Regions from separate parts of the Streptomyces sp. NBC_00576 genome, predicted to be linked through region 2. Evidence: riboswitches for the same ligand, from Rfam matches in the RefSeq annotation. Region 2 holds a riboswitch; each other region holds the start of a gene.
What was found. Region 2 has a riboswitch for cobalamin ahead of OG734_RS37970 (cobalamin biosynthesis protein). Riboswitches for the same ligand answer to the same signal wherever they lie in the genome.

Region 1: it holds a riboswitch for cobalamin, as region 2 does, so the genes downstream of both, OG734_RS14315 (ribonucleoside-diphosphate reductase subunit alpha) here and OG734_RS37970 (cobalamin biosynthesis protein) in region 2, are expected to answer to the same signal.
Region 3: it holds a riboswitch for cobalamin, as region 2 does, so the genes downstream of both, OG734_RS44240 (CbtB domain-containing protein) here and OG734_RS37970 (cobalamin biosynthesis protein) in region 2, are expected to answer to the same signal.

The regions. Positions count from the first base shown of each region.
Region 1 is NZ_CP107780.1:3,436,154-3,446,130, reverse strand. It holds gene OG734_RS14325 (putative Ig domain-containing protein) at 1-1,053, opposite strand, end outside; gene OG734_RS14320 (ribonucleotide-diphosphate reductase subunit beta) at 1,362-2,378, opposite strand; gene OG734_RS14315 (ribonucleoside-diphosphate reductase subunit alpha) at 2,378-4,774, opposite strand; cobalamin riboswitch at 4,901-5,040, opposite strand; gene mctP (monocarboxylate uptake permease MctP) at 5,260-6,870, opposite strand; gene OG734_RS14305 (DUF3311 domain-containing protein) at 6,867-7,151, opposite strand; gene OG734_RS14300 (GntR family transcriptional regulator) at 7,292-8,056, opposite strand; gene OG734_RS14295 (extracellular solute-binding protein) at 8,457-9,740, shown strand; gene OG734_RS14290 (carbohydrate ABC transporter permease) at 9,852-9,977, shown strand, end outside.
Region 2 is NZ_CP107780.1:8,714,655-8,724,631, forward strand. It holds gene OG734_RS37955 (putative cobaltochelatase) at 1-1,284, opposite strand, end outside; gene cobN (cobaltochelatase subunit CobN) at 1,281-4,937, opposite strand; gene OG734_RS37965 (cobyric acid synthase) at 4,934-6,457, opposite strand; gene OG734_RS37970 (cobalamin biosynthesis protein) at 6,454-7,401, opposite strand; cobalamin riboswitch at 7,512-7,657, opposite strand; gene OG734_RS37975 (hypothetical protein) at 7,834-8,055, opposite strand; gene OG734_RS37980 (inorganic phosphate transporter) at 8,096-9,361, opposite strand; gene OG734_RS37985 (lysozyme) at 9,503-9,977, opposite strand, start outside.
Region 3 is NZ_CP107780.1:10,170,278-10,180,254, reverse strand. It holds gene OG734_RS44265 (GNAT family N-acetyltransferase) at 1-301, opposite strand, end outside; gene OG734_RS44260 (M1 family metallopeptidase) at 989-2,491, shown strand; gene OG734_RS44255 (AAA family ATPase) at 2,577-2,762, shown strand; gene OG734_RS44250 (acyl-CoA dehydrogenase family protein) at 2,794-3,972, opposite strand; gene OG734_RS44245 (CbtA family protein) at 4,126-4,905, opposite strand; gene OG734_RS44240 (CbtB domain-containing protein) at 4,931-5,152, opposite strand; cobalamin riboswitch at 5,190-5,321, opposite strand; gene OG734_RS44235 (histidine phosphatase family protein) at 5,453-6,037, shown strand; gene OG734_RS44230 (ferredoxin) at 6,048-6,410, opposite strand; gene paaE (1,2-phenylacetyl-CoA epoxidase subunit PaaE) at 6,514-7,632, opposite strand; gene paaD (1,2-phenylacetyl-CoA epoxidase subunit PaaD) at 7,632-8,144, opposite strand; gene paaC (1,2-phenylacetyl-CoA epoxidase subunit PaaC) at 8,138-8,995, opposite strand; gene paaB (1,2-phenylacetyl-CoA epoxidase subunit PaaB) at 9,018-9,314, opposite strand; gene paaA (1,2-phenylacetyl-CoA epoxidase subunit PaaA) at 9,311-9,977, opposite strand, start outside.

The DNA.
Region 1 (9,977 bases), 5.3 Mb from region 2:
ACCGGTGGCAGGGTCGGCGACTGCGGAGACGTCCGACTCCATGCGCTTGGTGCACCCGGTGTCGGTCTGCCAGGTCGGCTTGGCGTCGTACGCCGAGCAGCCGGACCCGGTCCCCTCCGTGCTGCTGGTCTTCCACACGGACTCGGTCCAGCCGCGGGAGTTGGAGGACGTGGAGAGGGCGGTGCCGCCAACGGCGGTCACGTACTGGGAGGTTGCCGGGTACTCGGCGCCGTACGCGCTGTCACCCGCGCTGACCGTGATCGCGACACCGGGGTGCTTGAAGTACGAGGTGTCCTCGGTCGTCTGGGAGGACGCCTCGTCGCCGCCCCAGCTGTTGGACACGAACTTCGCGCCGAGCGCAACGGCCTCGTTCTCGGCGGTGCCGAGGTCGGAGTCGGTGGCGGAGCTGGCCTCGACGAGGATGATGCTGCAGTTGGGGCAGACGGCGCTGACCATGTCGAGGTCGAGTGCCTCTTCACCGGCCCAGCCGGTGTCGTTGGTCGGCAGCGAGGTCGTCGAACCGGTCTGGCTGACCTGCTTGAAGCAGCCGCTGGCCTTGGTGCAGGCGGACAGGCCGTACTGCGAACGGTAAGTGGCCAGGTCCGACTCGGCGTTGGGGTCGTTGTACGCGTCGACCACGGCGACTGTCAGGCCGGATCCGCCCGTTGACGGGAGGTTGTAGGCGCTGTGCAGATTGGCCGGGCTGAGCCCGGACGGCGCGGCGGCAGCGGCTGCTGCGGCCAGCCGCTGCTTGATGTCGGTCCGGCGCTGGGCGAAACAGGACACGTGACCGGGCTCTGCGGTGGCGCAAAGGTGCGTGGTCGGCACCTTCTGGCCGGCCTTGCCGGTCGAGTGGAACGTCTGCCGGTCCGGGGAGGTGAGGGCCTTGGAGTTCTGAGTGACACGGGAGGTGCTCGCGGCTGCGTGCGCTGCGGGTGCCGCGTGCGCCGGCGCCGCGACGAGTCCGGTGAGGCTGAGGGCGAGGGCGGGTGTGGCCGCGACCAGGAGTCTTCGCAGGCTCCGTCTGGGCTTACCGGTGGGTGTCTTACGCATGGGGGTACTGCCTCCGTCGTGGGAGTGGGGTTCTCGACGCTGGTGGCAGGCCTGTGACGCGCGTAGCGGCGGCAGAGCGCGTTATCGTCAGGGGCATGACACTTGGATGTTCCGTGATGCCGTTGTGCGCATGACAGGATGGCCAGAAAGTAGCCGGGGTCGACAAGGCCGGAACAGATGCGTCGGAAGAACTTTGCCGCTCCATAGGAGGTCCATGGACGGCCGATGGACGGTCCATGGACGAGGCCTCGCGCTTCATGGGGCCGGGCTTACCCTTCGGTAAGCCCGATCCCATCAGTGACGTGGCGTCAGAAATCCTCGTCGAGGTCGACCGTGCCCTCCACAGCCACCTGGTACGCCGAAGGGCGGCGCTCGAAGAAGTTGGTCAGCTCCTGGACCCCTTGCAGCTCCATGAAGGAGAAGGGGTTCTCGGAGCCGTACACCGGGGCGAAGCCCAGGCGGGCCAGGCGCTGGTCGGCGACGCACTCCAGGTACTGCCGCATCGACTCGGTGTTCATGCCCGGCAGGCCCTCACCGCACAGGTCCCGGCCGAACTGGAGTTCCGCCTCGACCGCCTCCCGCATCATGTCGGTCACCTGCTGCTGAAGCTGCTCGTCGAAAAGCTCCGGCTCCTCCTTGCGGACGGTGTCGACCACCTCGAACGCGAAGCTCATGTGCATGGTCTCGTCCCGGAAGACCCAGTTCGTGCCGGTGGCCAGGCCGTGCAGGAGACCCCGGCTGCGGAACCAGTAGACGTAGGCGAAAGCACCGTAGAAGAACAGTCCCTCGATGCACGCGGCGAAGCAGATGAGATTGAGGAGGAAACGGCGGCGGTCGGCCTGGGTCTCCAGCCGGTCGAGCTTCTCGACCTCGTTGATCCACCGGAAGCAGAACTCGGCCTTCTCGCGGATCGACGGGATGTTCTCCACCGCGTCGAACGCCGCGGCCCTGTCCGCCGGGTCCGGGAGGTAGGTGTCCAGCAGAGTCAGGTAGAACTGGACGTGCACGGCCTCCTCGAACAGCTGTCGGCTCAAGTACAGCCGCGCCTCCGGGGAATTGATGTGCTTGTAGAGCGTGAGCACCAGGTTGTTCGAGACGATCGAGTCGCCCGTCGCGAAGAACGCGACCAGCCGGCCGATCATGTGCTGCTCACCCTCGGACAGCTTCGCCAGGTCGGCGACGTCCGAGTGGAGGTCGACCTCCTCGACGGTCCAGGTGTTCTTGATGGCGTCCCGGTAGCGCTCGTAGAAGTCCGGGTAGCGCATGGGGCGGAGAGTCAGTTCGAAACCCGGGTCGAGCAGGTTCTTCTCAGCGGCGGTGGTCATCACTGGCAGGCCTCGCAGGACTCGGGGTTTTCCAGGGAGCAGGCGACGGCGTCGGGGTCGGCGGCCTGCTGGACGGGGATGGTCTTCTCGGGCTGAGCCTGCGCCTGTGCGGCGCGGGCGATACGGGTCGCCGGGCGTGAGCGCAGGTAGTACGTCGTCTTCAGGCCCGACTTCCAGGCGTACGCGTACATCGAGGAGAGCTTGCCGATGGTCGGCGTCTCCAGGAACAGGTTCAGGGACTGCGCCTGGTCCAGGAACGGGGTCCGGGCGGCGGCCATGTCGATGAGCCCGCGCTGCGGGATCTCCCACGCCGTGCGGTACAGGGCGCGTACGTCGGCGGGGATCCAGGCGAAGTCCTGCACCGAGCCGTTCGACTCGCGCAGCGCCTCACGGGTGCGGGCGTCCCACACGCCGAGGTCCTTGAGCTCCCGCACCAGATACGAGTTGACCTGGAGGAACTCGCCGGACAGCGTCTCGCGCTTGAACAGGTTGGAGACCTGCGGCTCGATGCACTCGTACACGCCGGCGATGGAGGCGATGGTGGCGGTGGGCGCGATCGCCAGGAGCAGGGAGTTGCGCATCCCGGTCGTGGCGATACGTTCCCGCAGCGCCGACCAGCGCTCGGGCCAGTTCAGCTCGACGTCGTAGTGGTCGGGGTGGAGCACGCCGCGGGCCGTACGGGTCTTCTCCCAGGCCGGCAGCGGGCCGTTGCGCTCGGCGAGGTCGGCGGAGGCCTCGTACGCGGCCAGCATGACGCGCTCGGCGATGCGCGTGGAGAGGGCCTTGGCCTCGGGCGAGTCGAAGGGGACGCGCAGTTTGAAGAAGACGTCCTGGAGGCCCATCGCGCCCAGACCGACCGGGCGCCAGCGGGAGTTGGAGCGGCCCGCCTGCTCGGTCGGGTAGAAGTTGATGTCGACGACCCGGTCGAGGAAGGTGACGGCGGTGCGGACCGTCTCGTCCAGCCGCTCCCAGTCGATGTCCCCGTCGACCACGAACGCGCCGAGGTTCACCGAACCCAGGTTGCAGACCGCGGTCTCCCCGTCGTCCGTGACCTCCAGGATCTCGGTGCACAGGTTCGAGGAGTGGACGACACTGCCCGGCTCGGCCGTCTGGTTGGCGGTGCGGTTGGCGGCGTCCTTGAAGGTCATCCAGCCTTGGCCGGTCTGCGCGAGCGTACGCATCATGCGGCCGTACAGATCACGGGCCGGGATGGTCTTGCGGGCGAGCCCGGCCTCCTCCGCCTTGCGGTAGGCGGCGTCGAACTCGGCGCCCCACAGATCGACCAGTTCGGGCACGTCGGAGGGGGAGAAGAGCGACCAGAGCGCGTCCGTGTTCACCCGGCGCATGAACTCGTCCGGGATCCAGTGCGCGAGGTTCAGATTGTGCGTACGGCGGGCGTCCTCACCCGTGTTGTCGCGCAGCTCCAGGAACTCCTCGATGTCGGAGTGCCAGGTCTCCAGGTACACCGCGGCCGCGCCCTTGCGCCGGCCGCCCTGGTTCACGGCGGCGACGGAGGCGTCCAGCGTCTTCAGGAACGGCACGATGCCGTTGGAGTGCCCGTTGGTGCCGCGGATCAGCGAACCGCGGCTGCGGATCCGGGAGTACGACAGCCCGATGCCGCCGGCGTGCTTGGAGAGGCGGGCGACCTGGTGGTAGCGGTCGTAGATGGAGTCCAGCTCGTCGACGGGCGAGTCGAGGAGGTAGCAGGACGACATCTGGGGGTGCCGGGTACCGGAGTTGAAGAGGGTGGGGGAGGAGGGGAGGTAGTCGAGGCGGCTCATCAGCCGGTAGAGCGCGGCGACTTCGTCGAGTGCGTGGACACCCGTCTTTGAATCAAGCACAGTGTCGTCGGCGAGACCGCTCGCGACGCGCAGCATGAAGTGCTGGGGCGTCTCGATGACCCGGCGCGTGATCGGGTGACGCAGGAGGTACCGGCTGTGGAGGGTGCGCAGCCCGAAGTACCCGAAGCGGTCGTCGCCCTCGAGGTCGATCAGGGCGTTCAGGCGGTCCGTGTGCAGCCGTACGAACTCGGCGGTGCGGTCGGCGATCAGGCCCTCCCGATGCCCGACCGCGACCGACTCGGAGAAGGATGTGACGCCCTGTGAGGCGGCCTCCGCGGCGATGGTGACGGTCAGCAGCCGGGCGGCCAGCCGGGAGTAGGCGGGGTCCTCGGAGATGAGGCCTGCCGACGCCTCGGTGGCCAGCTCGCGCAGCTCCGACATGTCGGCCCGCGCGGACCGGCCGCGCAACGCGGCTGCGGCGACCCGGCCGGGGTCGGTGTCGGGGAGGTCGGCGGTCAGCTCGGTCAGGGTCCGAAGCAGCGCGGTACCGGGACCGTCCGTCTCGCCTCTGGCCACTGGGGTCGCTGAAGCCGGTTCGGCTGGCGCGATGGTCACGTGGGGGCTCTCCCTCGCTCGGCACGGGGCCTTGCGGAGGGCAGCGGGGCACACGGACGCCTTACGGGTACGCGCGCGTCCACCGGCCCACTCCGCGAGGCCCGGACGTCAGGCACCCGGACCGGTCGGCCGGGCGCACTGTCGACAGGTCCTCGGACTGGACACGCGCACAGTCGTGCGGAGGCACGAATGGGCATGTGTACACCGTTGCGGGACAGTTCCGGATTCGCACCGGATTCCCCTGCGGCGACAGCGAGCATGAGCATACATCTTGTGCTGGGCCCTGGAAGCACCCCCACATGTTGTGTCGTATCGGTGAGTTGAGTGGATTGGAGGGGTACGACTACGGGCCGCCGGAGAAATCCGGCGGCCCGTAGTGGCGCCCCTTGAGCGGCGCGGGGCTGTATCGATATGCGGCTCCGCCGCGCGGGCGCGACAGGTCCCCACCGGCCCGCGGCGAACGAACCGCGTATCCGGCGGAGCCCTCAGTGTGCGGAGCCCGCTGTGGCCGGCGGCAGCTCCACTGCCACGCCCGGCTCGCCCGCGTCCGCCGTGTAGTCCGACGGCTTCGTCTCGTCCACGCCGTCCGGGGCCTTCAGCGCCTTCAGTGCGAAGGTGAGGACCACCGTGACGACGAGGTTCAGCACGAACGCCGTCAGGCCGATGTAGCCGATCTCGCCGATCCCCGGGATCTCCTTCGCGCTGCCACCGAAGTGCTTCTGCGTCGGAGACGCGACCCCGTACGCCGCCAGCGTGCCGTACAGCATGCCGACCGCCCAGCCGGCCAACAGGGCCCAGCGATGGAACCAGCGGGTGAACAGGCCGCCGACGAGCGACGGGAAGGTCTGCAGGATCCAGATGCCGCCCAGCAGCTGGAAGTTGATCGCGACCGTCTTGTCCATGGTCAGGACGAAGACCAGCGCGCCCACCTTCACCAGGAGCGAGACCAGCTTGGAGACCTTGGTCTCCTGCGCCGGTGTCGCGTCGGGCTTGAGGAAGTCCTTGTAGATGTTGCGGGTGAAGAGGTTCGCCGCCGCGATGGACATTATGGCCGCCGGGACGAGGGCTCCGATGCCGATCGCCGCGAAGGCCACGCCCGCGAACCAGGACGGGAACATGTCCTCGAAGAGCTGCGGGATCGCCAACTGGGGGTTGGTGACCTTGACTCCGGCCGCGATCGCCATGAAGCCCAGCAGGGCGAGCAGCCCGAGCATCAGGGAGTACAGCGGCAGGATCGTGGTGTTGCGGCGGATCACCTCACGGCTTCTGGAGGACAGCGTCGCCGTGATCGAGTGCGGGTACATGAACAGCGCGAGCGCGGAACCCAGCGCCAGCGTGGCGTAGGTCCACTGGCCGGCCTCGGCCGGGACCAGCGCGCCCGCCTTGGCGGCGGTGTACTTCTCGCTCGCCGCGCCGAAGACCTCGTCGAACCCGCCCAGTTTGATCGGGATGTAGATGATCGCCACCGCGATGACGATGTAGATCAGCGTGTCCTTCACGAACGCGATCAGGGCGGGGGCCCGCAGGCCGGAGGAGTACGTGTAGGCCGCCAGCACGCCGAACGCGATCAGCAGGGGGAGGTCCTTCACGAACCAGTTCGTGTTCTCACCGCCGCCGACGCCCATCACGTCGAGAACCGCCTGGATACCGACCAGTTGGAGCGCGATGTACGGCATGGTCGCGAGGATGCCGGTGACCGCCACCGCCAGAGACAGGCCCTTGGAGCCGAAGCGGCCGCGTACGAAGTCCGAGGTCGTGACGTATCCGTGCTTGTGGGAGACCGACCACAGGCGGGGCAGGAACGTGAAGATCAGGGGGTACACCAGGATCGTGTACGGCACCGCGAAGAAGCCCGCCGCGCCCGCCGCGTAGATCGCCGCCGGTACGGCCACGAAGGTGTACGCCGTGTAGAGGTCGCCGCCGAGCAGGAACCAGGTGACCCAGGTGCCGAACGACCGGCCGCCCAGGCCCCATTCGTCGAGGCTGTGCTCGTTCTCGGCCTTGCGCCAGCGCGTGGCCATGAAGCCGATGACCGTGACGGCCAGGAAGAAGATGATGAAGACGGCGAGTGCCACGCCGTTCACGCCGTCGTTCACGCGGACGCACCCCCGTCCTTGGGAGCGGCCTTGCGGGCGCGCTGGTCACGCTGCCAGAGCTGGTACGCGGTCATCGTCAGCGCGGTGGAGACGACCACCCACAGCATCTGGTACCAGTAGAAGAACGGGATGCCTATGAAGGCCGGATCGGCCTTCGCGTACGAACCCACCCACAGCATCGCGACGAAGGGTGCGAAGAGGCAGAGCCCGATGACTATGCGCATCGGAGTCACCACCGGTTGTTCTGCCACCGGTTGTCTCACTTCAGGCGCTTCTGGCATGTCAAGGCTCCGTCCCCTCACCGATTACCTGTTTATCTGTGATCGCGTGTGCAACGCGCAGGAAATCTACGGGACGGCATCGCTTTAGGGAACCGTCCCCAGGGGCTGATCGGGGGTGGATCCTGTGTGGCCGAGTGGCCCTACTCGGTGGGCCGCTTGAGCCGTGCCACGAACTTGTACCGGTCCCCCCGATAGACGGACCGCACCCACTCCACCGGCTGCCCGTCCTTGTCCAGCGAGTGCCGGGACAGCATCAGCATCGGCAGGCCCACGTCCGTGCCGAGCAGGCCGGCCTCGCGCGGGGTGGCCAGGGAGGTCTCGATGGTCTCCTCGGCCTCCGCGAGGTGGACGTCGTACACCTCGGCGAGGGCCGTGTAGAGGGACGTGTACTTCACAAGTGACCTGCGCAGGGCCGGGAAGCGCTTCGCGGAGAGGTGGGTGGTCTCTATGGCCATCGGCTCGCCGTTCGCCATCCGCAGCCGTTCGATGCGCAGGACGCGCCCGCCCGCCGTGATGTCGAGCAGCTCGGCGAGGGCGTCGTCGGCGGTGATGTAGCCGATGTCGAGGAGCTGCGAGGTGGGTTCGAGGCCCTGGGCACGCATGTCCTCGGTGTAGGAGGTGAGTTGCAGCGCCTGGGAGACCTTCGGCTTGGCGACGAAGGTGCCCTTGCCCTGGATGCGTTCGAGCCGCCCCTCGACGACCAGTTCCTGAAGGGCCTGACGGACGGTCGTGCGGGAGGTGTCGAACTCCGCTGCCAGCGTGCGCTCGGGCGGGACCGGAGTGCCGGGCGCCTGGGTCTCCGTCATATCGAGCAGATGTTTTTTCAGACGGTAGTACTTGGGTACGCGCGCGGTACGGACGGTAGCCCCACCCTCGTTCTCCGCACTGCTCACGTCGGTGCTCATGCTCCGCCTTCCCGGCTTCTGGTGCCGCTACGGCCGGCACCCCGCCGGTCCAAGTTCACATCGTGACACGGCTCACGCCGCGATTGACCTGTGAATGGTCTCGTCGGACCCCCGCGCACTCCGTGATCCCCTCTGTATACCTTCACGCCCCGCGCTGGTCTAGTCCACCGCAGGGAAAGCTGCGCCAAAGGCCGCACTCGGCGCTCCTTTGGAGTGGTCTACCTCGAACCAGATGGGTGTGCAGGGTATTTCCGCCACTTTCTTACTTAAAGGTTCCTGCATATGTAGGTCGCATAACGGCTGGTCAAAGGCGTTCCAGCACCCTTGACACGCTGTTTGGTCTGAGCCAAGCTCCGCCTACTGGTCTACACCATTGGTCCAGGTCCCTGAGGAGGGTGGCGTGAAGCGCAAGCTGATAGTCGCGATCGGTATCGCGGGCATGATGGTCTCCATCGCGGCATGCGGCGACAGCGGCAGCGGCAGCTCGGACAACTCCGGGGCCGACGCCAAGGAGCTGACCGTCTGGTTGACCGTGGACGCGCAGAACAACTGGCCCGAGCTGGTGAAGGCCGCCGACGCCACGCTGACGAAGGCGCACCCCGGCATCAAGATCAACCACGAGTACTACGGCTGGCCCGACAAGAACGCCAAGCTCGACGCCGTCCTCGCCACGGACAAGGCCCCCGACGTGGTCGAGATGGGCAACACCGAGATGCTCGGCTACATGGTCAAGGGCGCCTTCGCCCCCGTCGACCCGGCGAAGTTCGAGAACTCGGCCGCCTGGCTGGACGGCCTCAAGGCCTCCGTCACCTATGACGGCAAGACGTACGGCGTTCCGTACTACGCCGGTGGCCGCGTCGCCAACTGGCGCAAGGACGTGGCGGCTTCGGTCGGCGTCAAGTCCGCGCCGAAGACGTACGCCGAACTCACCTCCGCCCTGGACAAGATCCAGAAGAAGGAAGGCGACAAGTACAACGCCTGGTACCAGCCCACCCGCGACTGGTACGCCGCCATGTCCTTCGTGTACGACGCCGGCGGCTCGATCGCCGAGGAGTCGGGCGGCGAGTGGAAGGCGAGCCTCTCCTCGCCGGAGTCCCTGAAGGGCCTCACCGAGTTCAAGAACGTCGTCGACAAGTACATGCACGGCGACAAGACCAAGGACGAGTCCGACCGCTACATCGTCTACGGCCAGGGCAAGACGAGCATGATCTTCGCCGCCGCCTGGGAGGGCGCGACCGCCGAGACGCCGGAGAACGACAAGACCGGCAAGCTCAAGGGCAACCTGGAGAACTTCGTGATGCCCGGTCCGTCCGGCAAGAACATGCCGGTGTTCCTGGGCGGTTCGGACCTCGCCGTCCCGGTGAAGTCGAAGGCGCAGACGGTCGCCGCCGAGTGGATCAACGCCTACACCGGAGCGAGCGGCCAGAAGGGCCTGATGGCCAAGGGCAACCTGCCCAACAACAAGACCGACCTCGCCACGCTGAAGAGCGACCCGGCGACGGCGGTCCCGGCCACGGCGGCCGAGTCCAACTGGTTCGTGCCGATGGCGCCGGGCTGGGGCCAGGTCGAGAAGGCCCAGATCCTCCAGACGATGCTGCAGAGCATCGGCACCGGCAAGAAGTCGGTCGAGGCCGCCGCCAAGGAAGCGGACGCGGCGATCGACAAGGTCATCAACGTCAAGTAGCGAGCCGACGCGGGGCCCTACCACGGGGAGGGCCCCGCTCGCCCGCCAACTGAACCGACCTGGACGACCGCAACGACCGTACGACCTGAGGGACCGCTGAGGAGCGCGCGGATGAGTGCCGCTGATACGACCACACCTGCCAAGCTGCCGCCGTCGACACGGCACGCGCCGCCGTCACCGCCGCCCGGCACGGGCACACCACCCAGAAGACGGACGCCGAAGGGTGCCGCCGCGATT
Region 2 (9,977 bases):
CCGCGACCGCCGCCCGGCAGCGCCCTCACCCACCCCGGGCACACTCAGCACCTTGGTACGAAAGGGCTCCCCGGCCCGCACGGGCTGCTGCTCGCCGGAACCGGCCCCCGAGGGCTGCGGCTCGCCGCCTTCCCCGGCCTCGGGCTGCGCGCCGGCGTCACCCCCCTGCGGACCGTCGGACTCCGGGGCCTGCCCACCGCCACCACCGGGCCCTTCCGGCCCCGGATCAGGGTCAGGGTCATGTTCGGGATCCTCGTCCTCACCCGATCCCTGCCCGCCGAACTCCTCCAACGTCTCGTCGAGCTTGTTCTCGTCAAGTCCCGGCGCGTCAAAGGGATTCCGCCGCCGCCGATGAGGCAGAGCGAGCAACGCGGCCTGCCGCACATCCTCGGCCAGCACGTCGGTACGCCCCGCCCAGGCGGCCAGCGCGACAGCGGTCCGCGCCATCACGATGTCGGCGCGCATCCCGTCGACCTCGAAGGCGGCACACGTAGCGGCGATCTGCCGCAACGCCCCGTCGCCCAGCCGCACGGACGGCAACAGCTCCCGCGCAGCCACGATCCGGGCTCGTACGGCGGACTCCTCATCGGCCCACCGCGTGACGAACCCGGCAGGATCGTCGTCGTACGCCAGCCGCCGCCGAACGACCTCGACCCGCTGATCGGGCTCCCGCGAGGCCGCGACCTCGACGGTCAGCCCGAACCGGTCGAGAAGCTGCGGCCGCAGCTCACCCTCCTCGGGATTCATGGTCCCCACGAGCAGGAACTTCGCCGCATGCCGTACGGAGACACCTTCGCGTTCGACGTAGGAGGCGCCCATCGCGGCGGCGTCCAGCAGCAGGTCGACGAGATGGTCGTGGAGCAGATTGACCTCGTCGACGTACAGAATCCCGCGATGCGCGTCGGCAAGCAGCCCGGGCTCAAAAGCCTTCACGCCCTCCGCGAGCGCCCGCTCGATGTCGAGGGCACCGACAAGCCGGTCCTCGGAGGCACCGACGGGCAGCTCGACCATACGGGCGGCCCGGGACGCGGAGGCCCCGGCCTCGTGCGGCCCATCAGGACAGGCCGGATCGGGCGCCCCGGGATCACACGAGAACCGGCACCCGGCGACGACATCCACCGCGGGCAGCAGCGCAGAGAGGGCGCGCACGGCAGTGGACTTGGCGGTGCCTTTCTCGCCGCGCACCAGCACACCACCCACCGCCGGTGAGACTGCGTTGAGCAGCAGCGCGAGCCGCAGGTCGTCCTGGCCGACAACGGCCGTGAACGGAAACGGGGTACTCACTTGTCGTCGCCCTCCAGATCGCCTTCGAGCTCCAGGTAGGTCGCGCGCAGCCGCTCGATCGTGTCGGCGTCCGGTTCGGCCCACAACCCGCGGTCGGCGGCTTCCAGCAACCGCTCCGTGATTCCGCGCAGCGCCCACGGGTTGGACGTCTTCATGAAGTCCCGGTTCTCCGCGTCGAAGACGTACTCGGCGCTGAGCTTCTCGTACATCCAGTCGTCCACGACCCCGGCCGTGGCGTCGTACCCGAACAGGTAGTCCACAGTCGCGGCCATCTCGAACGCACCCTTGTACCCGTGCCGCCGCATCGCCGCCATCCAGCGGGGATTGACCACCCTCGCCCGGAAAACGCGGTGCGTCTCCTCGCCCAGAGTCCGGGTCTTCACCTGGTCGGGAGTCGCCGAATCCCCGACGTACGCCTCCGGACTCGCCCCCGTCAGATGCCGCACCATCGCGACCATGCCGCCGTGGTACTGGAAGTAGTCGTCGGCGTCGACAAGATCGTGCTCCCGGGTGTCGACGTTCTTCGCCGCCACCGCGATCCGCCGGAACGCCGTCTCCATGTCCCCCCGAGCAGCCCGCCCGTCCAGCCCGCGCCCGTACGCGTAACCGCCCCACACGGCGTACACCTCGGCGAGGTCAGCGTCGCTGCGCCAATTCCGCGCATCGATCAACGGCAGCAGCCCAGCCCCGTAAGCCCCCGGCTTCGATCCGAAGATCCGCGCCGTAGCCCGCCGCCGGTCCCCGTGCTCGGCGGCATCCGCGTCCACATGCGCCCGCACGAAGTTGGACTCGGCCGGCTCGTCCAGTTCCGCGACCGCCCGTACCGCGTCGTCGATCAGCCCCACCACATGCGGGAACGCGTCCCGGAAGAACCCGGAGATCCGCACCGTGACGTCGATACGAGGCCGCCCCAGCTCCTCGACCGGTACCACCTCGAACCCGGTCACCCGGCGCGACGCGTCGTCCCACACCGGACGGCAGCCGAGCAGCGCCAGGATCTCGGCGATGTCGTCGCCCTGGGTCCGCATGGCCGACGTACCCCAGACCGTCAGACCGACGGACGTCGGATACTCGCCGTTGTCGGTCAGATAGCGTTGCACGAGCGAGTCGGCGAGTGCCTGGCCGACCTCCCAACTGAGCCTGGACGGAATGGCCTTGGGGTCGACCGAGTAGAAGTTGCGCCCGGTCGGAAGGACGTTCACGAGTCCGCGCGTGGGTGAACCCGAGGGCCCCGCCGGGACGTAACCGCCGTCAAGTGCCTTGAGGATGTGGGTGATCTCGTCCGTCGTACGGGCCAGCCGGGGCACCACCTCACGGCAGGCGAACTCCAACACCGCGACGGCGTCCGGAAGTTCGAGGCCCAGTACGTCCCGTACGAGAGCGGGAACGGTCGCGGCGTCCCACGCCCGCTCCTCCATGCCCTCCGCGAGCCGCCGGCACAGCTGCTCCAGCAGATCGATCGCGTCGGCGGCCGACCGGGACGGCCCGTCGACCAGGTCCGTCAGCTCGACGGGCAGCTTCAGCGGAGCCCCCGGCTCGGCCAGCAACTCCTTCTCGACCAGACCGAAGTGCTCGGCCAGGCAGGCCCGCAGCCCCGGCAGCGCGTTCGCCGTACCGCCCCACACCTGCGAGGCACGCAGCACCGCCAGGACGAGGTTCACGCGCGGCTCGGCCTCCGGGCCGCCGCCGAGAATGTGCAGCCCGTCCCGGATCTGCACGTCCTTGATCTCGCACAGGTAGCCGTCGATGTGCATGACGAACTCGTCGAACGCGGCGTCGTCCGGCTGGTCGTCCACATGCAGGTCGTGATGCAGCTCGGCCGCCTTGACCAGCGTCCAGATCTGCGCGCGCACCGCCGGCGCCTTCGTCGGGTCCAGGTCGGAGACGAGCGCGTACTCGTCGAGGAGCTGCTCCAGCTTCGCCAGGTCGCCGTACGTGTCCGCGCGTGCCATCGGCGGTACGAGGTGGTCGACGACCGTGGCGTGCCCGCGCCGCTTGGCCTGGGTGCCCTCGCCCGGGTCGTTGACGATGAAGGGGTAGACGAGGGGGAGTTCCCCGAGCACGGCGTCCGGCCCGCACCCCTTGCTCAGCCCGAGTCCCTTGCCGGGCAGCCATTCCATGGTGCCGTGCTTGCCCATGTGGACGACGGCGTCGGCACCGAACGAGTTTTCCAGCCACCGGTAGGCCGCCATGTAGTGGTGGGAGGGCGGCATGTCCGGGTCGTGGTAGATCGCGATCGGGTTCTCGCCGAAGCCACGCGGCGGCTGGATCATCACGACGACGTTCCCGAACTGGAGGGAGGCCAGGACGATGTCGTCCCCGTCGACGTACAGGCTGCCCGGAGGCTCGCCCCACGCCTCCAGCATCCCGTCCCGCAACCCGCCGTCCAGCTTGTCGAACCACGCCTGATAGTCGGCCAGCGGCACGCGCGCGGGCGCTGCGGCCAGCTGGTCCTCCGTCAGCCACTCCACGTCGTGACCGCCGGCCGCGATGAGCCGGTGGATCAACTCGTCGCCGTTGTCGGGGTATTCGGTGAGCGAGTATCCGGCGGCGCGCAGTGCGTCCAGCACCCGTACCGCCGACGCGGGTGTGTCCAGCCCCACCGCGTTGCCGACGCGGGAGTGCTTGGTCGGGTAGGCGGTGAAGACGAGCGCGAGCTTCTTGTCGGCGTTCGGCTTGTGCTTCAACCGGGCGTGCCGTACGGCGATTCCGGCGACGCGCGCGGCCCGCTCGGGGTCGGCGCGGTACACGGGTACGCCGTCCGGGCCGTCCTCCTTGAAGGAGAACGGAACGGTGATGAGCCGGCCGTCGAACTCGGGGATCGCGACCTGCATGGCCGCGTCCATGGGGGAGAGGGCGGCGTCCGAGGCGTCCCACGTACTCCTCGACGACGTGAGGCAAAGCCCTTGCAGCACAGGCACATCGAGGTCGGCGAGTGCCCCGATGTCCCAGGCCTCCTCGTCACCGCCGGCCGAGGCCTCGGAGGCGTGCGTACCACCGGCGGCGAGGACGGTGGCGATCAGGGCATCGGCCCCGGCGAGCAGCTCGTACATACCCGCGTCGGCGCCGCGCAGTGAACCGCAGTACACGGGAAGGGCGTTGGCGCCCCGCGCCTCGATCGCGTCGCACAGTGTGTCGACGAACCCGGTGTTGCCGCTGAGCTCGTGGGCCCGGTAGAAGAGCACCCCGATGGTCGGACGGCCGCTCTCCCGCGCGTACGAGCCGTGTACCCCGTACTCGGGCATCTTCTGCGGCTCGACGAACCCCTCACCGGTCAGCAGCACGGTGTCGGACAGGAACCGCGCCATCTCCACGAGGTTGTCCGGCCCGCCCTCGACGAGATAGCGCAGCGCCTCCGCGACCACACCGGCCGGCACCGACGACTCGGCCATCAACTCGGCGTCGGGCACGGCCTCGCCGCCGAGCAGCACGGTGGGCACACCGGACGTCTTCAGATAGGCGAGCCCGTCCTCCCAGGCCCGCTTGCCGCCCAGCAGCCGTACGACGGCGATGTCCGCGCCCTCGACGAGCGCGGGCAGCTCCTCCGCGACATCCACCCGGGTCGGATTGCCGATCCGGTACGAGGCACCGGAAGCGGCCCGGGCCGCCAGCAGGTCCGTGTCGGCGGTCGACAACAACAACACTGTGCTCATGCGGGCGCTCCCGGTGGAATGAAAGGCAGTCCTTGCGGCGCGCCCGACTCGATGAGCCGCCAGAGCGCGTCGGTGTCCGCGTGCTGTTCGACGAGATCGCCGAGCAGGTCGAGCTGTTCCTCGCGCAGCCCGGCGAAGGAGGTGTCGGGGGCCGGCACGAAGCGGCGGCCCGCGGCGGCGGCCACCTCGCGCAGGAAGGCACGCCGGAATCCGTCCGACTCCAGCGAGCCGTGCCAGTGCGTACCCCAGACGCTCCCGACCCGGCACCCGTCCAAGAAGGAGTCCCCGCCGGTGACTTCGGCGACCCCGTGATGAATCTCGTACCCCTCGACCTGTTCGCCGAGGGCGGTGCCGACGGGCCGGGTGAGGGTCTTCTCGCGGGCGAACCGCACCCTTACGGGAAGGACCCCGAGCCCTTCGACGTGGCCCTGCCGGCTCTCGACCTCGTCCTCGATGTGCTCGCCGAGAACCTGGAAGCCACCGCAGATGCCGAGCACGGGCCGCCCCTCGGCTGCCCGGCGAGTAATGGCGTCCGCGAGCCCGCGCTCCCGCAGCCAGGCCAGAGCACGCACCGTCCCCCGCGTCCCCGGAATGACGACGAGGTCGGCGTCGGCCAGTTCCTCCGGCCGGTCCACGAACCGCACCACGACGCCCGGTTCGGCGGCGAGCGCGTCGACGTCGGTGAAGTTGGACATCAGCGGGATCGCGCAGACGGCGACCCGGAGCACGTCCTCCCCGACGGGTGGCGAGACGTTGGACTCCCGCACGGTCCCCCGCAGGGACACCCGAAGCCCGTCCTCCTCGTCGATACCGAGCCCGTGCCGGAAGGGCAGCACACCGTAGGTCGGCCGTCCGGTGAGCCCGAGGAGCATGTCGAGCCCGGGTTCCAGCAGGCTGACGTCCCCGCGGAACTTGTTGACGAGGAACCCGGCGACGAGCGCCTGGTCCTCGGGAGACAGCAGGGCGACCGTTCCGAAGAAGGAGGCGAAGACCCCGCCACGGTCGATGTCGCCGACGACGAGCACCGGGAGCCGGGCGTTGCGCGCGATTCCCATGTTCACGATGTCGGTCCGCCGGAGATTGATCTCGGCGGGAGAACCGGCCCCCTCACAGATCACCGCGTCATACGTGCCCCGCAGTTCGGCCAGGCACTCCAGCACGGTCCCGAGAAGTTGCTGCTGCCGCCCCCCGTGATACCCCCGCGCACTCAACTCGCCCACCGGCTTCCCCATGAGCACGACCTGGCTGCTCTGCTCGCTCCCCGGCTTCAGCAGCACGGGATTCATGAGCGCCGTCGGCTCGATCCGGCACGCCTGCGCCTGCATGGCCTGAGCCCGCCCGATCTCGGCACCTTCACGCGTGACGAAGGAGTTGAGGGACATGTTCTGCGCCTTGAACGGCGCGACCTTGACCCCCTGTCGCACGAGCCACCGGCAGATCCCGGCGGTGACGACACTCTTTCCGGCATCGGAGGTGGTCCCGGCGACGAGCAGCCCGCCACCGACAGTTCCGCCATTCAAGATGTTGTCCGCCCCTTCGCGAGAAAGCGCCCGGCGACACTGACACCGAGGGCCAGCCAGGTCACGCGCCGGGACAGCCGCACGGCCCGTTCGACATCGTGGACGCCGACGGCCCGCCCGGACTCCCCGTTGAGTACGGGCCGATGCTCGACCCGCCCCCCGTACGACAGCGTTCCGCCGAGCCGGACCCCCAGCGCCCCCGCGAAGGAGGCCTCCACGGGCCCGGCGTTGGGACTGGGATGCCGCTCGGCGTCGGCACGCCAGGCACGGACGGCCCCGCGCGGATCCTCGCCGGCGGCGGCGGCGAGTACGGCGGTCAGCCGCGCCCCCGGCCAGCCGGCGAGGTCGTCGAGCCGGGCGGAGGCCCAGCCGTACCGCCGATACCTCTGCGACTTGTGCCCGACCATGGCGTCAAGGGTGTTGACGGCCCGGAACCCGACCAGCCCGGGCACCCCACCCACGGCGCCCCAGACCAGCGCGCCCACGACGGCGTCGGAGGTGTTCTCGGCGACGGACTCGACGACGGCCCGGGCGATCCCGTCGGAGTCGAGGGCCTGTGGATCCCGTCCGCAGAGGTGGGGCAGCCGCTCCCGTGCCCCCTCGATGTCCCCGGCCTCCAGCGACCGGCCGATGGCCCGAGCCTCCCGGCCGAGGGAGGTCCCGCCGACGACGGCCCAGGTGGCGGCGGCGGTGAGTGCGACGCAGGCGGCACGGGACGGACGTACGACGCAACCGGCCGCCACGGCAAGGGAGACGGCGCCTCCCACGCACACGGCGGTGTGCAGCGCGCCCCACCCCCGGTGGTCCCGCCAGAGCACCCGTTCGACGACGCCGGCGGCCCGCCCGAACGCGGCGACCGGATGCCCGCGACGAGGGTCGCCCAGGATCAGGTCACCGAGGAGTCCGGCGGTGGCGCCGTACGCGAAAACGCGATCGGCACGCATCGGCTCAGCCGGCCGTGGGATCGGGCAGCGGCCCAGGACAGGCCCTGGTGCTGTACCTCAAACGGCAGGCGAGCATGGCGATATGTCCTCACTCAGGGTGTCCACGCCCTGGTTCGACGAGACCGGCGGCAAGAGTTCCTGGCTCCCGGGGTTACCTACCCCGGTGACAGTGGCGGGACCGCGCCGGATTCACACCGGCTTCCTCTTCTGCCGCCGTACATGGCCCCGGCAGTCCACCACGGGCCCGGAACACCCGTCAACTTGCCGTTGACCTGGAAAGGAGGACTGTGCTGAGCCCCACACCGTGCCCGGTTCGGGGCGACGATCGGGGCGAACGCCGGGCCGACGAACGAACGCCCGCCCTGCCCGTGACCACCGACAAGGTGGCCACGGTCAGAGCGGGCGACGAGGACGTGTCCGGGTGTCCGGCCCTCAGGCCACGATCAGATAGATCCCGTACGCCACCACAGCCGCACAGGCGGCGAAGCACGCGTACGCTCCCGTGACCGCCAGCCCCGCCGACTCCCCCTGCGCGACCGCCCGTTCGCGGCGCGAGAGTCCGACGATGCCCAGGGTGAACACGCCCACCATGGCCACGGTGATGACGAGACTGACGCCGAAGACGGAGCCGAGGGCTGCCCAGTCGATCTTCATGTTGCTTCCTTCTGCTTCTCGCTCGGACCGGGAGCCGGACTCAGAGGGCCGTGGCCGACGGCTTCGCCGTGACCTCGGCCGGGGAGGGGATGGTGGCAGTCAGGTCATCGGTGACGGAGACGGTGCCGGTCGGGGGCGGGGTCACGGCGGCGATGGCGGTCGTGATGACACCCGCGGGCTCCGCGGCCTCGTCGTTGACGTCCTCGACGTCGTTGACGTTCGTGGCGTCGATCACCTCGCGGCGCGACACGACCCAGATCGCCGTGCTCGAGGCGATGAGGAAGACGGCCACCAGAGCCGTACCCCAGTCGCCGAAGCCGGTGACGTACTCCGCCAGCGCGCCGACGACGGCCGCCGCCGGCAGCGTCAGTCCCCATGCCACGAACATTCGTGTCGCCGTCGACCAGCGGACCACGCCGCCCTTGCGGCCGAGGCCCGCGCCCATCACCGAACCCGACACCGAGTGCGTGGTGGAGAGGGAGAAGCCGAGGTGGGAGGAGGCCAGGATGACCGTCGCCGCGCTGGTCTGGGCGGCGAAGCCCTGCTGCGGCTGGAGGTCGGTCAGGCCCCTGCCCATCGTACGGATGATGCGCCAGCCGCCCAGGTACGTGCCGAGCGCGATGGCCAGGCCCGCGGAGAGGATGACCCACACCGGGGGATCGGAGTCGGGGGAGACGGCGCCGCCGGCGACCAGGGCGAGGGTGATGATGCCCATCGTCTTCTGCGCGTCGTTCGTGCCGTGGGCCAGTGACACCAGGCCCGCGGAGGCGATCTGGCCGGCCCGGAAGCCCTTCTCCGCCGCCTTGCCCTCGGCCCGCTTGGCGCCGAGCTTGTACGACAGGCGGGTTGCCAGCATGGCGGCGATGCCCGCGACCAGCGGCGCGGCGATCGCCGGGATCAGCACCTTCGTCACCAGCACGTCGCCGTGGACCGCGCCCGTCCCCGCCGAGGCGATGGTCGCGCCGATCAGACCGCCCATCAGAGCGTGCGAGGAACTGGAGGGGAGCCCCACCAGCCAGGTCAGCAGGTTCCAGAGGATCGCGCCGACCAACGCGGCGAAAATCACCTCGGGACGGATACCGCTCTCGTCCACGAGGCCCTTGGAGATCGTGTTGGCGACCTCGACGGAAAGGAAGGCGCCCACGAGGTTGAGCACGGCCGACATGGCGACCGCGACCTTGGGCTTGAGCGCACCGGTCGAGATGGTGGTGGCCATCGCGTTGGCGGTGTCGTGGAAACCGTTCGTGAAATCGAACGCAAGCGCGGTGACGACCACGATCGCGAGGATCAGCGAGAAGCTTTCCATTTACCCAGATTTCTTCCGTACGGTATTGGCTGTAGGACCGTAGGCAATCTGGATGAACGGAAGGTGAACTGATGGGGGATGCTGGATGGCCGGAAACGGAGCGCCGCTCCTCCGGAGCCGCCGGACGAGCGACGCCCGTGGTCAGTACCCCTTCGCGAACTGTTTGAGCTGGGCCGATGACCCGTTGAAGACGTTCTGGTCACCTGGCAGCGAGCCGCTGTTGTCGTACTGCCAGAACGTCCAGAACTTCCAGCCGCCGGATGGCAGCGCCCCCGCGTCCGCCGCGTTGTAGCGGGCCAGCCACAGGGCGTGTTCCGAGGTGAAGACAGTGCCGCTGTTCGTGCAGTTGTTCCACCAGTGGGCGGTCGTGTAGATCACCGGGCGGCGGCCGGTGAGCCGGTTGACCTCGTCGCTGAAGGCCGTGATCCAGTCGGCCATCCTCGTCTTGCTGAGGCCGTAGCACTTCTGCTTGCCGTACGGGTTGTACTCGATGTCGAGCGCGGGCGGCAGCGTCCAGCCGTCCGCGCGCCAGGCCCCGCCGTTGCGCACGAAGTACCGGGCCTGGGTGGCACCGGACGACTTGTCCGGCAGCGCGAAGTGGTAAGCGCCGCGGAGC
Region 3 (9,977 bases), 1.5 Mb from region 2:
AGCCAAGCGACGCGCTGCGGTAGTCCGGATTCCACCTGTTCAGGCTGCACCAGCCGATGAACGCCCCGTCGGAGACACGATCTACGGCCAGCCGCGCCCCGGTGCCCTCATGTGCCATCTGCCGGCAAGCCGTGATGAACTTCTCGGCGCGCGCGCGTTCGCTCCACGGTGGCGCGTCCCAGTAGCGCAGCACGTAGGCGCTGCTGTGCAGTGCGAAGAGGTCGTTCGCATCCGCGTCTTCGAAGGCACGCAGTCGAAGGCGAGCGGTGTGCAACGAGGGGGCGGGCAGCGACGTCGTCATGTTCCCTCTTCTGATCGGTGGCCGATCAATCAGACATGCGATGCGGGTCACTCGCAACGGGTTTCTCGGCGGGCTGGCAGAACGACGTGTCCGCTCATCGGCGCGACCGAGCGCCCCCAGGGGGCGGTAGTCAAGTCGGCCGTGGCATGGTGAACAGCCCCTGCCCGGTCTCGGCCAGGATCCCCCGCCCGGCGAGCCCCTTGAGCTTCGTACGGACGTTGTTCAGCTTCTTCGACATTCGGTCGCTTGTCGCCCAGTACTGACCCGCACCCGTTTCCAACGGCTGGTCACCGACTGGACGCACTCACCCGTCAGCCGTCCCTGGCCCCCAAGGCGGCCCGGTGCGGTGGGCGTGGACGTCAGGCCCGGCAAGGTCGGGTCGGCGCTGGAGCGGGTCGGCCCGATCCCGCGTCCTGCCTTTCGCCACCCCGCCCCGCTTGCGGCCCTGGCCGCCACTACGGGCCTGCCCTTGTCGCGCCCCACCGCTGAGCATCCTCGCCGATACGGGCGTCCACGTGGCCCTGGCCGCCCATTACCGGTCTTCGCCCGCTGCGGCTCCAACCTGGCTTCCTCATGTACAGGCAACCTCCGAAGCGGCCGTTTCTCGGCCTCCCGGCCGATGGCCGAGGCGGATGATCGGTCGCGAGGCCGATCCGGGGCAGACCCACGGCGGGCGAGGCTCCAGACATGTCACAGAACACCTCGACACCCAGGATCGCGGTGGCCCTCGCGGCCACCCTGCTCGGCCTCACGGCGTGCACCACCGCCGAGGCCGTCCCCGCGCCGCGCGCCGCGGACACAGCCCGTCCCGGAGCGGCCGGACTCGGTGACCGTCTGCACCCCGGACTCGGCAACGGCGGTTACGATGTCCGCCACTACGGCCTGGACCTGCGCTTCGCCAAGGACCTGAAGCACTACGCCGCCACTTCCACCGTCCAGGCACGCGCCACGCAGGCACTGTCCCGGTTCGACCTCGACCTGATCGGCACCACCGTCCGCGAGGTCACTGTGGACGGCCGCAAGGCCCACTTTTCACGGGCCGGCGAGGAGCTGCGTGTGACGCCGGCTGCGGCGCTGCGGCGAGGGCAGCGGTTCACCGTACGGGTCCGTGTGCAGGCGCCGGTCCTGGACCCACAGCAGGTGGCGAAGCTCGGCACCGGCGCCGCGGTCGGGCTGTTCCGCTACGGCTCGTGGATCCAGACGCTCAACCAGCCGTCCGGGGCCCACCGCATCGCAGCCCTCGCCGACCACCCCGCCCAGAAGGCACCCGCCACGATCAGCATCACCGCGCCCGCACGGCTGAACTCCGTCGCCAACGGAGACCTCACCGCCACCCGGCGCGACGGCGAGTACACGACCCGCCGCTTCGAGAGCCGTCAGAAGCTCGCCACCGAGCTGCTCCAGATCGGCGTCGGCCCCTTCACCGTCGTCCACAGGAACGGCCCGCACGGCATCAAGCTGCGCTACGCGCTCCCCACGGACCAGGCACGGGCCATCGAACCGCAGTTGGACAAGACCGTCCCCAAGGCGATCCGGTTCCTGGAGGAGCGCCTGGGCGCGGGGAGCTTCCCGCTGCGTACCTATGGCGTCTACGCCACCCCGTCCGGGGGCTCGCTCGAGACCCAGTCCCTGACCACCCTGAGCATCGACGAGCTGACCCCCGAGGGATTCGCGAACAACGGCACGGACGTCGTCGTGGAGCACGAGATCTCCCACGAGTACTTCGGCAACAGCGTCTCCCCGCGCCGCTGGAGCGACACGTGGCTCAACGAGGGCCACGCCGTCTACTACCAGACCCTGTGGGCGGCCCAGGAAGACGGTGCCACCAGCCTGGAGGACTCCATGCGCCAGAACTACCGGGCCGCCAACGCCCAACTCCGCAAGGAGGGCCCGGTCGCGGCACCACGCCGCAGCGCCTTCAAACCCCAGGCGACCGCCCCCTACGGCTGGACCGCCTACGAGGGCGGCGCGCTGGCCCTGTACGCCCTGCGGCAGAAGGTCGGCGAGACCGACTTCCAGCGCATCGAGCGCGCCTGGATCCGTGAACACCGTGACGGCGTCGCCGGCACCGCCGACTTCATCCGGCTGGCGGGCAGCGTCACCGGCCGCGACCTCGGCCCGTTCCTCCGCTCCTGGCTCTACGCCGACAAGGTCCCCGCCATGCCCGGTCACCCCGACTGGCGCTCCTGACCCGGCCTGCGACACTGAGAGCCGACGTACCTTCAACGCGGTGCGCCGGTCGGAACGGTGGAATCGCATGGCGAAGGCGACGGGAATGGTAGGTCGCCTGCCGGCCTCCTTCGCCAGCTTCGTGGGGCGGCGGCAGGAGACGGCCGAGCTGCGCCGCCTTCTGGGCGCGGCGAGGCTGGTGACGTTGACCGGTCCGGGCGGGGTGGGAAAAACGCGACTGGCGCTGGAGACGGCCGGTGCGTTGGGGAAGGCATTTCCGGGTGGGGTGTGACTCGTGGACTTGGCCCCGGTACAACAACAACTCAGCGCCGCACCCTAGGCATCCCCAGCCCGATCCACGAGATGATCTCCCGCTGGATCTCGTTGTTGCCGCCCCCGAAGGTGAAGATCACCGCTGAGCGGTAGCCGCGTTCCAGTTCGCCGTGGAGTATCTCGCCGGCCGAGCCCTCCTTCAGTGCGCCCGGGGCGGCGACGATCTCCAGGAGCCAGGCGTAGGCCTCGCGGCGGGCCTCGGAGCCGTACACCTTGACCGCGGAGGCGTCCTGGGGGGTGAGGGTGCCTTCCTGGACGGCGTTCACCATCTGCCAGTTGAGGAGTTTCATCGCGTCGAGCTTGGTGTGGATCTGGGCCAGGCGGCGGCGGACCCACGGCAGGTCGATGACGCGGCGGCCGTCGGCGAGTTTGGTCTCCATCGCCCAGCGCTGTACTTCGTGCAGGGAGCGGATGGCCATCGTGCCGTGTGCGGCGAGGGTGACGCGCTCGTGGTTGAGCTGGTTGGTGATCAGCCGCCAGCCCTGGTTCTCCTCGCCGACGCGGTGGGCGACGGGGACGCGGACGTTCTCGTAGTAGCTGGCGGTGGTGTCGTGCGAGGCGAGGGTGCGGATGAGGGTGCAGGAGTAGCCGGGGTCGGTGGTCGGCATGAGCAGCATGGTGATGCCCTTGTGCGGCGGGGCGTCCGGGTCCGTGCGCACGGCCAGCCACACCCAGTCCGCCGTGTCACCGTTCGTCGTCCAGATCTTCTGGCCGTTGACCACGTAGGAGTCGCCGTCGCGTACCGCCCGCGTCTTCAGGGCGGCCAGGTCGGTGCCCGCCTCCGGCTCGCTGTAGCCGATCGCGAAGTCGATCTCGCCGGCGAGGATCTTCGGCAGGAAGTACGCCTTCTGTTCCTCGCTGCCGTACCGCATGATCGTCGGGCCGACGGTGTTGAGCGCCATGAGCGGCAGCGGTACGCCCGCCTGGGCGGCCTCGTCGAAGAAGATGAACTGTTCCATCGGGGACAGCCCGCGCCCCCCGTACTCCTGCGGCCAGCCGACGCCGAGCCAGCCGTCGGCGCCGAGGCGGCGGATGGTCTCGCGGTAGAAGCGCTTCTGGGCGGCCGGGTCGCTGAACCGCGAGTAGACGCGGTCGGGCACCAACTCGGCGAAGTAGGCGCGCAGTTCGGTACGCAGTCGCTGCTGCTCGGGCGTGTATTCGAGATGCACGGCGCCTCCTGCTGGCTCCCCAAGGCCGGACCTGTCGGCGGACACGGTAGAACGTGTTCCAGAAATTGGGAATGGCGGTGCGCGAACGGGTGCGCACATGCCCGAGGGGGTCCCGGGCGTCCGGGACCCCCTCGGGTCAGTGCGGCGAACTGTTCAGTGCGCCACGGGAGTTGCCTGCGGCTCGGCACCGCTCGCGCCGACGGCCGCCGTCGCCCTAGGAGTGAGCAGCCGTTCCGCCATCAGCCCGAAGACCAGGCCGAACGCCGTCCACATCGTCGCCTGGATACCGAGCGTCGCCACCCGGTACCGCCACAGCAGGCTCGCGGAGAAGCCCTCCGGAACCTCGTTGGTGAACGACGGCAGGAACGCGTACGCGAGTCCGACGACCAGGACGAAGAAGGCGCTCGCGGCGAGGGTCGCGTTCCAGTTGCCCAGGCGCGGCGCAAGGCGCTTGCCGAGGATCATCGCACCGACGGCCAGCAGCACACTCAGCGCGACCATCAGGAAGAACAGCGCGGTGCGTTGGTTGAGAGTGCTGGGATCGCCGACGGCGGGCGGGTTGGCCGGGTACTTGAGGAACGGCACGACGTACACGGCGAGCAGTCCGGCACCCGCGAGGAGCAGCGCGGTAGCGCGCGGCCCGAAGCGGCCGATCCGGCCGAGCGCGAAGCAGTACGCGAGGGCGGCGATGCCGCCGAACGCGATCCCGTACACGAGGACACCGGTCCCCAGACCCACGGTGGACTGCAACGCGCGGGAGACGAGGGCCTGTTCGGCGTGCCCGTGGTGGGCCTCGTGCATCTCCTCGAAGGCGATCGCGTCGTCGACGAGCGGCTCGGCGAAGAGGTACGCGACGCCCCAGACGAGGACACCCGCGACCAGGCCCGCGAGCATGCCGCGGGCCAGGAGGTTTCTGACAGTTGTGGAGTTCATGACCTCGTACGTTTCCCTGTCGTCGTCAGTGGCAGGGGAAGCCGAGCAGGTGGCGGGCGTCGTGCACCCATTCGTGCACGCCCTCGCCGGAGACCAGGGAGGTGGCGCCCTGTTCGGCGCCGACGAAGTAGAGCAGCACCAGCATCAGCACGCCGAAGAAGACCGCCCAGGGGGCGATCGCGCCGATCGGCAGCTTTTCGGGTACGGCGGTGGGAGCAGTGGTCGGCTGAATCGCGGACTGTGCCATGACAGGACCTCCTGGGGGAACTCGCGTCCCGTATCGGTGGTGCAGAGGACGACAGCCACGGGTCTGACTTGCCCCCGGGCCGCACCAGGCGGGTGCGTACGGGGCTTACAGTGGCGCGACCGTGCCGGATTCCCACCGGCTTCCGTCGAACCGTCGTCAATATCGACGAGAACGTACCGCGAAGCGGGGGTTCGGCCAAGGGCGCATGGGACGGCGTACGGCGCGCCGGTGCGGCGTACGCTGCCTCAAGTTCCGTACATGACAACGACATTGGGGCAGAATGAGTGCGGGAGCGACCGGATGACGAGCCGAGTGATGTTGATCTCACCGGCGATCAGCGCGGCCCTTCGGGAGGCCCGTTTCGACGACGACTGCCCCCTGGACGAGTCGGGCCTGCGGCTCGCCCGGGCGGCGGCGGGGACGCTGCCGCCGGTGTCCATGGTCTGGGTCTCCCCCACCGCACGCTGCCGTGAGACGGCTCTGGCGCTGGGCCTCGACGCCGGCTCGGAGCCGGGCCCGGCCGGCCTGGACGTGGGCCGTTGGCGCGGCGCGACCCTGACCGAGGTGACGGAGAAGGAACCGGAGGCGCTGGCCCAGTGGCTGACGGACCCGCAATCGGCCCCGCACGACGGTGAGTCGGTCTACGCGGTGTGCGACCGCGTCTCCCGCTGGCTGGACGACACGGCGGCGCAGGTCACGGGCCGGTCGGTCGCGGTCGTCGAGCCGGAGGTCGTGCGAGCTGCGACGGTACGGGCGCTGGGGGCACCCGAGTCGGCGTTCTGGCGGATCGACGTTCCGCCACTGACGGCAACGGAGCTCAGCGGCCGGGCGGGGCGCTGGAACGTGCGGGTGGGGTGGCGGCTGGGAGCGCCGCACGAGGAGTAGGGACTCACGCTCACCCGCCGTCGCGCCCGGAGTCCGGCGTCTGAAGCGTCCATGCGAAGTCCGCGCACGCCTGTGCGCACTCCCGGCATGCCTTAGCCGTGTCCTCGGCACCGGGGTGGTCGTCGAAGACCTGCGCGGTTTCCAGGCAGACCGTGCCGCACCACTCCAGTTGGACGCGGAGCGCGGCCTCGTCCAGGTGCGCCTGTTCGGAGAGCAGCCGACAGGTCGCGTCGCACACCTCCGCGCAGAGGATGCCCTTGCGGCGTGCGAGGGCCTCGTCGGGGGGCCCGTCGGGGTGGGCGAGACTCGCGCGCATCGCACATGCCCGCGCGCACTCGGTGCACGCCTGGGCGCAGACGAATCGGTCCTCCAAGAACCGGAACAGTTCCTGTTGTGTCGTTGTATGCGTAGTTGTAGGAGTCACGTCGATCGAGTTGCCGGGGCGGAGCCCGCCAAACCCTTCGATATCCTTCGGTTCAGCTGTCGTAGTCGACCGTCAGTGTCTCCGAGACCGGGAACGACTGGCAGGTCAGGACGTAGCCTGCGGCGACCTCGTCGGGTTCGAGGGCATAGTTGCGGCGCATGTCCGCCTCTCCCGAGGTGACCAGCGCCCGGCAGGTGCCGCAGACGCCGCCCTTGCAGGCGAACGGCAGGTCCGGGCGGGTGCGCGCGGCCCCGTCCAGGACGGTCGTCTCCCGGGACAGCGCAGTCGTGGTGGAGCGGCCGTCGAGGGTGATCGTGACCCGGCTCACCGGGCCTTCCGCCACCGCGTCCGTGTGCTGGACCTGGCGGAGCGGCTGATCGTCGGCGTAGAAGAGTTCCTGGTGGACGCGGTCCGCGGGCACGCCCAGCTCCGCCAGCAGCTGCTGGGCGTCGCGGACCATGCCGTGCGGTCCGCACAGCCACCATTGGTCGGTGCCCGGGACGTCGACGAGGCCGGCGAGCAGCGCGGCGAGCCGTTCTGCGTCCAGGCGCCCCGAGAGCAGTTCGGCCTCGCGCGGCTCGCGCGACAGTACGTGCCCCAGCTGGAAGCGCGTACGGTACAGGTCCTTCAGGTCCGCCAGTTCGTCGGCGAACATCACGGTGTCCGTACGCCGGTTGCCGTACAGGAGGGTGACCTGTGAGTGGTCGTCGGCGGCCAGGACCGACTCGGCGATCGACATCATCGGGGTGATGCCGGAGCCCGCGGCGATCAGGACGTGACTGCCGGGCGCCGCCAGGTCGGGGGTGAAGGCGCCGGTCGGAGTCATCACATCGAGCACGTCACCCGGGCGCACCCCGTCGACCAGCCAGGACGAGAACAGGCCCCCGGGCACCACGCGTACGCCGATGCGGGGCTGTTCGCCGGCCGGGGCACAGATCGAGTACGACCGCCGTTCCTCGCGCCCCTCGAACTCCCGGCGCAGGGTGAGCGACTGCCCCGGCCTGAAGGCGTACTCGACTGCCAGGTCCGCCGGCACCTCGAAGGCGACGGCGACGGCGTCCGAGCACAGCCGTCGTACGTCGGCGACCTTCAGGGCGTGGAAGACCGGGCGGCGACGCACAGGGGTCGGCGTGGCTGCCGGGGCGGTGGTCGGGGAGATGGGCGCGGCCATCAGATCTCCTTGACGTATTCGAACGGCTCGCGGCAGGCGCGGCAGCGCCACAGGGCCTTGCAGGACGTGGCGGCGAAGCGGGAGGTCTCCTCGGTGTCCGCCGAGCCGCAGCGCGGGCAGGGCACTGTGCGCCGGGTGGGCAGGAGGGAGAGGGCGACCGGGCCGTGCGGTGCGGCGGCGGGTGGGGCGATGCCGTGCTCGGTGAGCTTGCGGCGGCCTGATTCGGTGATCCAGTCGCTGGTCCAGGGCGGGTCGAGGACCGTACGGATGCGCACGCGCGCGTACCCCGCCACCCGCAGCCGGGCGGCGACGGCGGCGCGCATCTCGGCCATCGCCGGGCAGCCCGAGTAGGTCGGCGTCAGGCTCGCCACCACCGTCCCGTCCCCGGTCACCTCCACGCCTCGCAGGACGCCGAGGTCGGCCAGGGTCAGCATGGGCAGCTCAGGGTCGGGCACCCGCTCGGCGATGCTCCGGGCGCGCCGGACGTCCTCGATCCCGGTCACGGTCACCATGTCGCCTCCGGGTGGGCGCGGGCCACGCTCTGCAACTCGGCGAGCAGCGGCGCGAGATGCTCGGTGTGCTGCCCGTCGCGTCCGGCGCCGGACGCCGGGCGAACCTGCGGCATGGGCAGCCCGGCGACTGCGGTCACCTGCCGCAACACCTCGACGACTTCGCCCTGGACGTCGCATGCGGCGAACAACTCGCCGAGATACGGAGCGACTTGGTCCAGAGCTGTGCGCATCCGCCGGCGTGACTCATCGGTACCGTCGCCGAGCCGGACGGCCCACTCGGCAGCGTACTGACGGTGGTACGTCAGTTCCTTGGCGCCCTTCGCGGCGATCGCGGCGAGCACCGGATCGCGGTGGTTGGCGAGCCGTTCGAAGTGCGCGAGCCGCCAGCTGGACAGCATCAGCAGCCGCACGACCGAGAACGCGAAGTCCCCGATGGGCAGTTCGGCCAGGCGTACGTTGCGGAAGTCGCCGGCGTCCCTGAAGTAGGCGTACGCGTCCTCGTCGCGCCCGGTGCCGTCGACCTGGCCAGCGCGCGCGTACAGCAGCCGGGCCTGGCCGAGCAGGTCGAGGCCGATGTTGGCGAGGGCGACCTCCTCCTCCAGCTCGGGGGCGCGGGTGCACCACTCGGCCAGCCGCTGGGCCGACACCAGTGCGTCGTCGGCGAGTTCGACGCAGGTCGTGGCCAGCTCACCGGCGTCGACGCCCTCGGGCACGATGGTGTCGACGCCGTACAGGGGGTCCTCGAACCCGGTGCCGAAGGCCCAGCGGGCGTCGCTGCCGTCGTCGTGGCCCTCGGCGAGGGTGAGATAGACGTGGTCGTCGTCGTGGTGGTCGCTGTCGCTGTCGCTCATGTCCGCTGCTCCTCTCCTCGGGCTAGATGTGGGGGACGTCGTCGGGGATGTCGTAGAAGGTCGGGTGGCGGTAGACCTTGTCGGCGCTGGGGGCGAAGAACGGGTCCTTCTCGTCGCGCGAGGAGGCGGCGATGTGTTCGGAGCGCACCACCCAGATGCTCACTCCTTCGTTGCGCCGTGTGTACAGGTCGCGTGCGTGGGTGAGCGCCATCCGGTCGTCGGCCGCGTGCAGTGAGCCCACGTGGACGTGGTTCAGACCGCGCTTGCCGCGCACGAACACCTCGTACAGCGGCCACTCGTTGGACAGGTCGTCGCTCATGCCACTGCCTCCTTCGCGGCCCGCGCGCGCTGCTTGGCGGCGTGCGCGGTGGCCGCCTCGCGCACCCAGGCGCCGTCCTCGTGTGCGGTCCGACGCCGTGCGATCCGTTCGGTGTTGCAGGGGCCACCGCCCTTGATGACGCGCATCAGTTCGTCCCAGTCGGGGGTGCCGAAGTCGTGGTGTCCGCGCGCCTCGTTCCAGCGCAGTTCCGGGTCGGGCAGGGTCACGCCCAGCTTGTCGGCCTGCGGGACGGTCATGTCGACGAAGCGTTGGCGCAGTTCGTCGTTGGTGTGCCGCTTGATCTTCCAGGCCATGGACTGCGCGGAGTTGGGCGAGGCGTCGTCGGGCGGGCCGAACATCATCAGGGAGGGCCACCACCAGCGGTCGACGGCGTCCTGGACCATGGCGCGCTGTTCCTCCGTACCGCGCATCATCGTCATCAGCAGCTCGTACCCCTGCCGCTGGTGGAAGGACTCCTCCTTGCAGATGCGCACCATCGCGCGCGCGTACGGCCCGTACGAACTCCGGCACAGGGGCACCTGGTTGCAGATCGCCGCGCCGTCCACGAACCAGCCGATCACGCCGACGTCGGCGAAGCTCGGCGTCGGGTAGTTGAAGATCGACGAGTACTTCTGGCGGCCCTCGATGAGCCGCTCGGTGAGG